DNA from 2 places in the Ruegeria sp. AI2 genome. Region 2 is predicted to be linked to the other one. Evidence: riboswitches for the same ligand, from Rfam matches in the RefSeq annotation. Region 2 holds a riboswitch; the other holds the start of a gene.

Region 1 (4,211 bases), on a different contig from region 2:
ACCAAAGAATCTGCAAATTTTTGCCGCTTTACCCCTAGAGGCTAAGAAGCAGTTGCAATGCCTCAAGGCACATGAAGGCTTGGAATAAAATACATTGGCCCCGGAAGTTTGGATACCTTCGAGGAACGAGCATGGAGAAGGCAGATATGACAAATCCCACGTTAGTTCAGAGAATGTTATCGAAAAACCTGCTGGGTTATCTCCCAATGATCTGTTTTATATGCAGCTTTTTTGTGTCTGCCGCTACATTACAAGCCTCTGAGCTTCCCTCGATCGGTCTTGACAGAAAGATTGAAGCGCCATCCGGTGCCAAAACACTATGCAAAGATTACTCTTGGGCGTGCGCGAGCGCTCGTAGTTCTGGTCTGTCCGTGGCACAAGAAAATCAGATCGTTAAAACGATCAACACGCGCGTCAATCGGAGAATCCGTGCCGTTTCGGATCAAAGCCAATACGGGACAAAGGAATACTGGACACTGCCGACGCAAGGGTCAGGAGATTGCGAAGACTTCGCTTTGCAAAAGAAGTTTGAACTTGTGCAGAACGGTGTGGATCCTACGAAGCTACTAATCGCGACCGTCTTGGACACCAATCGCAATGGCCATGCTGTTCTAGTCTATCGCTCGAGTGAAGGCGATTTGGTTCTGGACAATGTTACCAACAGGATCAAAACGTGGAAGGAAACAAGGTATCTTTTCCTACGAATACAGGACCCGATTCACCCTGATCGTTGGGTACAGGTTTCTAGCGGCTAAACCATTGGGTAGACATTGGTTGCCTCTCGCAATTGATGTCACGACCTGCATTGTTCTGGGCGCATAGTTGAGTTTCGATGCTCAGTCCGACTCGTCCATCTGCTTGTGTTTGCACCATTGCGTGTGAACGAATTCGATCCGCGCGCCAGATATCTCGGAGGTGTCGTATTGGCCTACTGTTGGGATTCCGCAAGCCATACACGTAGACAATGGGCGCGTTTCCGCAGCGAAACCTTCCATTTGACCCGCTCAGATTGGAGTATCTCCGTCAAGTAAAGGCCACCGGGTCGAGCGCGTTACGGCGAAGATATCGAACGCCTGATTAGGACGACCATGGAGGCCGTTCATCTACTTTAGGGAAGAACGCAATTATCCCCCAAGGATAAGGGGAAATGCGACGGCTCCGGCACTGCGTCGATGACATTGGAGGAGTTCGAAGACTGGCTGCACCCGGAGATATGCCGTTATCACAACACCCATCACACCGGGTTGCGGCGAGAACCGATGGCGGCATGGGCGATCCTCGGTTGTAGTGACGCAGACAGAAAAGTTGTTAATGCCGAGGCGTTTCGCATCAGCGTACTTCCTTTTGAATGTCGTCGGTTGTCGCTACGCATTCAGTCCCATGATCGGTCGTGGTAACCGAAAGGTAACCATCAAGCACGAACCCCGCTATATGTCCCGGATCTAGACTGTAATTGACGATAGAACGAACCTAGTTACGCGCAACAAGAACCTGTCGCGTCTCGGAATTCGCCTTGGGAGGCGCGGTGCGCGCGGACCTGAAAATAGGCGTGTCATGGCGAGCCGATCCCGGAGGCAATGCTGTTTCAGATTATTGAAGAACAAAGATGTTTCGCGTGAGCTGTTTCCACTTCATCGCCTACCACCTGCTTCAGCTCAGTCTCACGTAGAAACTTAAAAATTTTTTCGTCTGATGGTTGCTTCTTCGCCCTGCCAAATCCCCGTCTCGCACTCGGTGTATTTGCAAAGTTTTCGAGGGCTAGGGCTCATGTGTCCTTCCTGCCTGAGTATGGACTCTTTTCCAGACTTAGAGTCAAAACACGTATTGAAACTGAGCTAACAACCGACCAGCAAATATGAAATCTCAGATGGAAGTTCTCGATCAAGGATCAGCCTGACGCATGTGCCTACCTAACCTCACGCTTTGCAGAACCTGCCGCGACGCGGATTCCACCCTTTATGATCAATTAGCCGCAACGCTGGAGGCATCGGGGGTGCAAGCCGAGTTGCAGCAAGTGGATTGCATGTCCGGTTGTCACCGACCACAGACGTTGGCGGTGCGACAAAGCGGCAAGACCGCCTATCTTTTCGGTGAGGTTACGGTTGTCGATCTTCCGGACATAATGATCTTCATGCGGATGTATGAGGACAGTACTGACGGCGACTTCGCTGACGCCAGGAAGCTAGGTAAGCTACGTTTCAAGGCGATTGCACGTATACCGGCACAAAAAAGATAGCCAACATGCAACTTGCCGACCAAAGCTCCGGTGTCGAGTTTTCAGCTTACAGTTTGTGTTTTTCGACTTAGCCTTCTGCACTGAACGGCTAAAATCTAAACCAAGCCTGCCATTACCTAAGATTGACCGCTGCAGAATACTATGATGTCGCTTTCGTACTTGACGGAACAAAGCACTATGGAACAATAAAGGCTTCTACGGTGTCCAAAGGTGCCTACGCACTGGGACTGAAACGGGAATGAGGACGGTGCACCAAACTACCGCACTGAAGCCTTGACCGCCCCCGCGACTGTGAGCGGCGAGCGGCCTTCCAATACCACTGGCGTAATGGCGCTGGGAAGGGGGAAGTCTGCTGTGACCTGCGAGTCAGGAGACCGGCCGTAGGATGGACACAACATATGCCGTCGGGTGTGACGGCGAGGAGGATTAAAATGACGACAAAAACGATCAAGGCATCCGCCGCTGGCGCATCCTTTCTGCCTGCAGTATTCGCCGTGGTTCTGGGTCTAGGGATCATTACCGTGACTGGCCATGTTCAGGCTTCTGGCCTGCATGACGCGGCTCATGATGTGCGCCACGCAACTGGCTTCCCCTGCCACTAAAACAATGTTCAGTCGTATTCTGACCAGCGGCTTGTTCGCTGGTGCAGCAGCGGGGCTGATTGCCGCCCTTCTGCAGTTGTATTTCGTGCAGCCAGTGCTACTTCACGCCGAGCTCTATGAGGGCGGCGACCTGGTGCATTTTGGCGCTGATCCCGTAACTGCGCATCCCGACCTGCCCGGCATGTTCGCCGAGCCGATGCGCGATGGTCTCAGCATTATCTTCACCATGCTTACCTACACCGGCTATGCGCTAGTCCTGGCGGCGCTGATGTCAGTAGCCGAACGTCAGGGGCATGAGATCAACGGCCGCACCGGCCTGCTTTGGGGTCTTGCGGGCTTTGTCGCCTTCCACTTTGCTCCTGGCTTGTCACTGGCTCCAGAAGTTCCCGGCGTAGCGGCAGCAGATGTGGGAGTGCGTCAGATCTGGTGGACGGTCACCGTTGCCGCAGCCGGCGTAGCCATGTGGCTGATTGCCTTTGGAGGTAACCTGGTAAGCTACCTGATTGCGGCCGTGCTGCTAATGGTACCGCATATTATCGGGGCCCCTGAGCCTGAGAGTTTCTCTGGGCCGGTTCCGACCGAGATCGGGGCGCTTTTTGCTGCCCGGGCCTTCGGCATCGGCATGGCCGCCTGGGCACTCTTAGGCAGTTTCACCGGCCACTTCTGGCAGACAGAAGGCAAGCGCGCAGGCGCTGCAGTCTGATCGCGCTCCTCCATTGCTACCCCGCTGGTTACACCGGCGGGTTTTTTTTATTGAGGATGACAAGATGTCCCGTTCTCTTGCTCTCTTTGCCATCGGACTTGTCTTTGGCGGCGGTGCTGGCTTTGTGATTGCCGCCAGCAGCGGTAGCACCTTTGAGAGCCATGACCATACTGACCCGGCCCAACACGGCGGCAACATGGAGATGGCAGCGCACGACCACTCCGCTGCCACTAATCTGCCTGCCGACAGCGACGCCCCCAGTGTGGCGATCCAGATGATTAAGGATCCTATGGCGGGCTGGAATCTGCGTGTGACACCGCAGAACTTTCGCTTTGCTCCGGAAAATGCCTCCACGGCTGACGTTCCAGGCGAAGGTCACGCGCATGTTTATATCAACGGCGAAAAGCTGGGCCGCCTTTATGCCAATTGGTTACACCTTCCGTCGCTCCCCGATGGCGATGTTGAAGTAAAAGTTTCTCTCAATGGCAACAGCCACAGCCCTCTGATGGTTGAGGGTGTGCCCGTGGAGGCCAAAGTGACCGTGCAGCCTGACGGCGATGACTCCTGATTGACATTCCTGGCTGAGAAGACAACTACGCGGATTCAGCGGGTCTAAGCGGCAAGTACAGCGTGCGCGCGGGTTTTTGCCGCTCTGTATCCAAGGACAGAT
Region 2 (4,211 bases):
GTAAGCGCCCGCTGCCGCCGGTTCGTTGATGGTATGCACCACATTGATCATCGGATCTTTGGCCAGCAGGTTCTCCATCGCGCGGCGGCCGCCTTCTTCGTTGCCAGCGGTGACATCGCTGCCAACAAGACGCGGATCGTCTTCATCGCCGATCACGTTCGGATCGGCCAGATCAACACCGAACCCCTGCAAGAACCCCTGATTGCGAAGCACATCCACAGTGGGCTGGCTGACCGCAAGGTCCAACGTGGCGATTTTGGCGTCATTCGCCGCATCACCCAACGTGGCCTTTGCCCATTGTCCGATCAGAAGCCCCGCAAGGAAGTTGTCCGTGGCAAAGGTCGCGTCGGCCGAGTCGATAGGCTCAAGCGGGGTGTCCAGCGCAATCACCAGCAGCCCGGCATCGCGGGCCTGCTGCACCGCCGGAACGATGGACGACGTATCCGACGCGGTCAGCAGGATACCCTTTGCGCCATCCAGAATGCAGGTTTCGATGGCCTGAACCTGAGTTTCGTGGTCGCCGTCGACTTTGCCGGCAAAGGCCTTCAGCGTCATGCCAAGCTCTTCGGCTTTAGCGGTCGCACCCTCTCTCATTTTAACAAAGAAAGGGTTGGTATCCGTCTTGGTGATCAGGCAAACGGTTTCACCTTCGGCCATTGCACTGCTTGCCATGGCCGAAACCGCCAGCGCCGTGGCGCCTGCAAGTTTCGCAAGTTTCATCGGTAGTCCTCCCAGTTTTCCCAATGCCCGTCAGGGCATACGTTTGACCGGGCGAAAACCGGCCCGATCGAACGTGAAAACCATCACAAGATTCGAATTTCGAGTCAATAAATAAATCACTCTTATTTATTATTGACAGAAAGGAAGGGTTTCAACATTGTCGTCATGAAGGGGATGGCCGTGTCTGCAATGAACTCTTTGGACAATACCACTGGCGTACGCGAGCCAGATATGCGCGGCACCAACCAAAGTGGAATGCGGGCCCGAAATGAACGGCTTGTCCTGTCACTGGTCCGGCGCCATCAGGCCCTCGCAAAATCTGAAATCGCGCGGATGACCGGGCTGTCGGCGCAGACGGTCTCGGTCATCATGCGCCAGTTGGAAACCGATGGGCTGCTTCTGCGGGGCGAACCGATCCGGGGAAAAGTCGGGCAGCCCTCGGTTCCCATGTGCCTGAACCCGGATGGCGCTTATTTCTTTGGGCTCAAAGTCGGGCGGCGCAGTACCGAATTGGTGCTGACGGATTTTCTTGGCAATGTCAGGCACCGTGAGCGGCGGACCTACGATTTTCCGACGCCCGAGGCGACATTGAGCTTTTCCAAGGAAAGCCTCGACAAAGTGATGGCGTCACTGTCGCCCGAGGCGCGCAGCCGGATCGCGGGTCTTGGGATTGCGATGCCGTTCTACCTTTGGGACTGGGCGCAGACATTGCAGGTTCCGCAGGAGAAAATGGATCCGTGGCGTGACGCGGACCTGAAAGGCGCGCTGGCCGCAAGCTATGACTTGCCGGTATTCCTGCAAAACGACGCAACGGCCGCCTGCGGTGCCGAGCTGGTGTTTGGCCCTGCGGAAGGCCCACGAGATTTCCTGTATTTTTATGTGGGCTTCTTCATCGGAGGCGGGGTGGTTCTGAACGGCTCCATCTTTTCAGGGCGGGGAAATGCCGGTGCGCTTGGTCCATTGCCTGTGCCGGACGACGCAGGCGGAGTGAAACCATTGATAGATGTCGCCAGTCTTTATGTGCTGGGGCGCGCAGTTGGTGGGAATGCCGAAACAGCCGGCTCAATCTGGGAAACGACACAGCATTGGGACATACCGGAAACCCACCTTGAGAACTGGTTGAAACAGGCGGCGCACGGGATCGCACATGCCATCGTCTCGTCTTGCAGCCTGATCGACTTCGAATCTGTCAAGATTGATGGCTGGATGCCCGCAGGCATCAAGGCGCGGCTGGTGGAATTGGTCGAGGTCAAACTATCTGACATGAACCTGACCGGGCTTGAACGGCCCTTGGTGCAGGTGGGGACGGCAGGCCCGGATGCCCGCTCATTGGGCGCGGCCAGTTTGCCATTGTCGGAAAGATACCTGCTCGAAGGGTAGGTTCATTCCCGAAAAACCCTGACCGTTATCCAAAGCGGATCCGCCGGAAATAGGGCATTGCCCGCTAAACTTTTTGACAGCCAGCGCAATTGATCGTTGACGGATGCCGAAGAAGTCTGGCAAGCCGCTCGGCATGTCCGGTTCCGGGGCGTGCTCTGGAATCAATAGGGAATGCGGTGCGGGCTTTGGCCCAATTCCGCAACTGCACCCGCAACTGTAAGCGGCGAGCAGGGCTGAAGTGCCACTGGTGTTAATCCGGGAAGGCCAGCCCAACGCTTTGACCCGCAAGTCAGGATACCTGCCGGACATGTGCCTTTGACAAGGGCACTCCTAATCGGCGACGGGATGTGCGTCGGAGCAGGATGCTTGAAAAAGCAGCTTAGCTTGGACATCCCCGCAGTCAAAACGCATCTCGTACCGGGGTTGGTGCGATGGGACAAGGACGACTATTGATGACCAAGCTGCTTTCCGCAGCCGCTGTGGCGATAGCGCTTCCAGCGATGGCAAATGCGCATTTCCTGCTGGAATACACCGCTGACACCATGATCGACGCACCGGGGAATGTTCCGGTCAAGCTGATCTTTTGGCATCCGTTCTCGAACGGGCATGTCATGGATCTGGACAAGCCGCAGGAATTCTACGTGATCCACAACGGTCAGAAAACCGATCTGCTGGATACCCTGGAACCCGTACGTTTCACCGGTGGCGAAAACGAAGGCGCGGCATTCAAAGGTTATGTTCCCGTCAAACGGTCGGGCGACTATGTGCTGGTGACAGTTCCCCAGCCCTATTATGAGGGATCTGAGGATATCTATATCCAGCAGATCGCCAAGGCATTCCTGAACCGCAATGAACTGCCGACCGACTGGATGAACCCGGTGGGCCTGCCGGTTGAGATCATCCCGCTCAACAAACCAACCAACATCATCGCGGGTTCGACGTTTACAGGTCGGGTTATGGCCGAAGGCCAACCGGTTGCGGGTGCCGAGATCGAGATCGAGTACATGGCCGCAGAACCGGACATGGAAAGCGCGGCCGCCTCGGCCCCGTCGGTCTCGCCGATGCCGGGTGGTGCATTGGTCGCAACTTCGGATGATAACGGGTATTTCACGTTTGGCGTTCCAAAAGCCGGATATTGGGGATTTGCGGCGCTCGGCGCCGGTCCCGTGACCAAACACAACGGCAAAGAACTCAGCCAGGACGCGGTCATCTGGATCCGCGCCTGGGATTTGGAGTAACCGTAGATGCACATCGTTGACGGAGCCTTGTCCAACCCTGTCGTGATCGGCGGAGCCGTCGCTGCTGCGGGTGGGATTGCCATGGGCCTCAGGTCGCTGGATCTTGATCGCATCCCCACTGCGGGGGTGCTGTCTGCCAGCTTTTTCGTGGCATCGCTGATCCATGTGCCGATTGGCCCTTCGTCAGTGCATCTGATCCTCAACGGAATGGCCGGGCTTTTGTTGGGCTGGGCCGCATTCCCGGCCCTGTTCGTCGGGCTTTTGCTGCAGGCCGTCTTCTTTGGCTTTGGCGGGTTGACGGTATTGGGGATAAACACCCTGAACATCGCGTTGCCCGCGGTTTTGGCCGGACTGATCTTTGGCCGCCTGATCGCCCATGGCTCACCTCTGCATGGTGCGATATGGGGCGGGGTCGGTGGTGCCTTTGCCATCGCCGCTACAACCGGCATGGTTGCGTTTTCACTGGCCCTGTCCGGGGATGCATTCCTGCCAGCGGCCAAGCTTGTTTTCTTTGCACATATTCCTGTCATGGCGATCGAGGCGATCCTGACCGGGTTCGCGGTTTTGCTGGCGCGCAAGGTCAAGCCCGAGCTGTTTGTCAAAGGAGCGGCCGCGTGAGGTACCTGGCGATCATTCTGGCGCTGTGCTGCGCACCCGTACCTGCCTTGGCGCATAAGGTCATAGCCGGAGTGTTTGAATCCGGTGACGCCATCGAAGGCGAAATCGGCTTTTCCAACGGCGACATGGCAAGCGGGGCCGAGGTCATCGTCAACGGCCCGGATGGATCCGAGCTGGGCCGTATCGTAACAGATGCAGACGGGTTCTTTATCTACACGCCAAACGCGCCGGTGGCCCATACTTTCTTTGCAAACC

What was found. Region 2 has a riboswitch for cobalamin ahead of ACR0LL_RS20230 (DUF4198 domain-containing protein). Riboswitches for the same ligand answer to the same signal wherever they lie in the genome.
Region 1: linked by a shared signal. The riboswitch ahead of ACR0LL_RS15950 (CbtB domain-containing protein) and the one ahead of ACR0LL_RS20230 (DUF4198 domain-containing protein) in region 2 are both predicted to bind cobalamin.

The regions. Positions count from the first base shown of each region.
Region 1 covers NZ_JBQFYB010000010.1:51,951-56,161, reverse strand. The annotation lists gene ACR0LL_RS15960 (transglutaminase-like cysteine peptidase) at 132-755, shown strand; gene ACR0LL_RS15955 (DUF1636 family protein) at 1,901-2,236, shown strand; cobalamin riboswitch at 2,418-2,633, shown strand; gene ACR0LL_RS15950 (CbtB domain-containing protein) at 2,668-2,838, shown strand; gene ACR0LL_RS15945 (CbtA family protein) at 2,843-3,541, shown strand; gene ACR0LL_RS15940 (hypothetical protein) at 3,606-4,109, shown strand.
Region 2 covers NZ_JBQFYB010000023.1:14,918-19,128, reverse strand. The annotation lists gene ACR0LL_RS20240 (substrate-binding domain-containing protein) at 1-672, opposite strand, end outside; gene ACR0LL_RS20235 (ROK family transcriptional regulator) at 895-2,100, shown strand; cobalamin riboswitch at 2,222-2,420, shown strand; gene ACR0LL_RS20230 (DUF4198 domain-containing protein) at 2,553-3,338, shown strand; gene cbiM (cobalt transporter CbiM) at 3,345-3,956, shown strand; gene ACR0LL_RS20220 (cobalt ABC transporter permease) at 3,953-4,211, shown strand, end outside.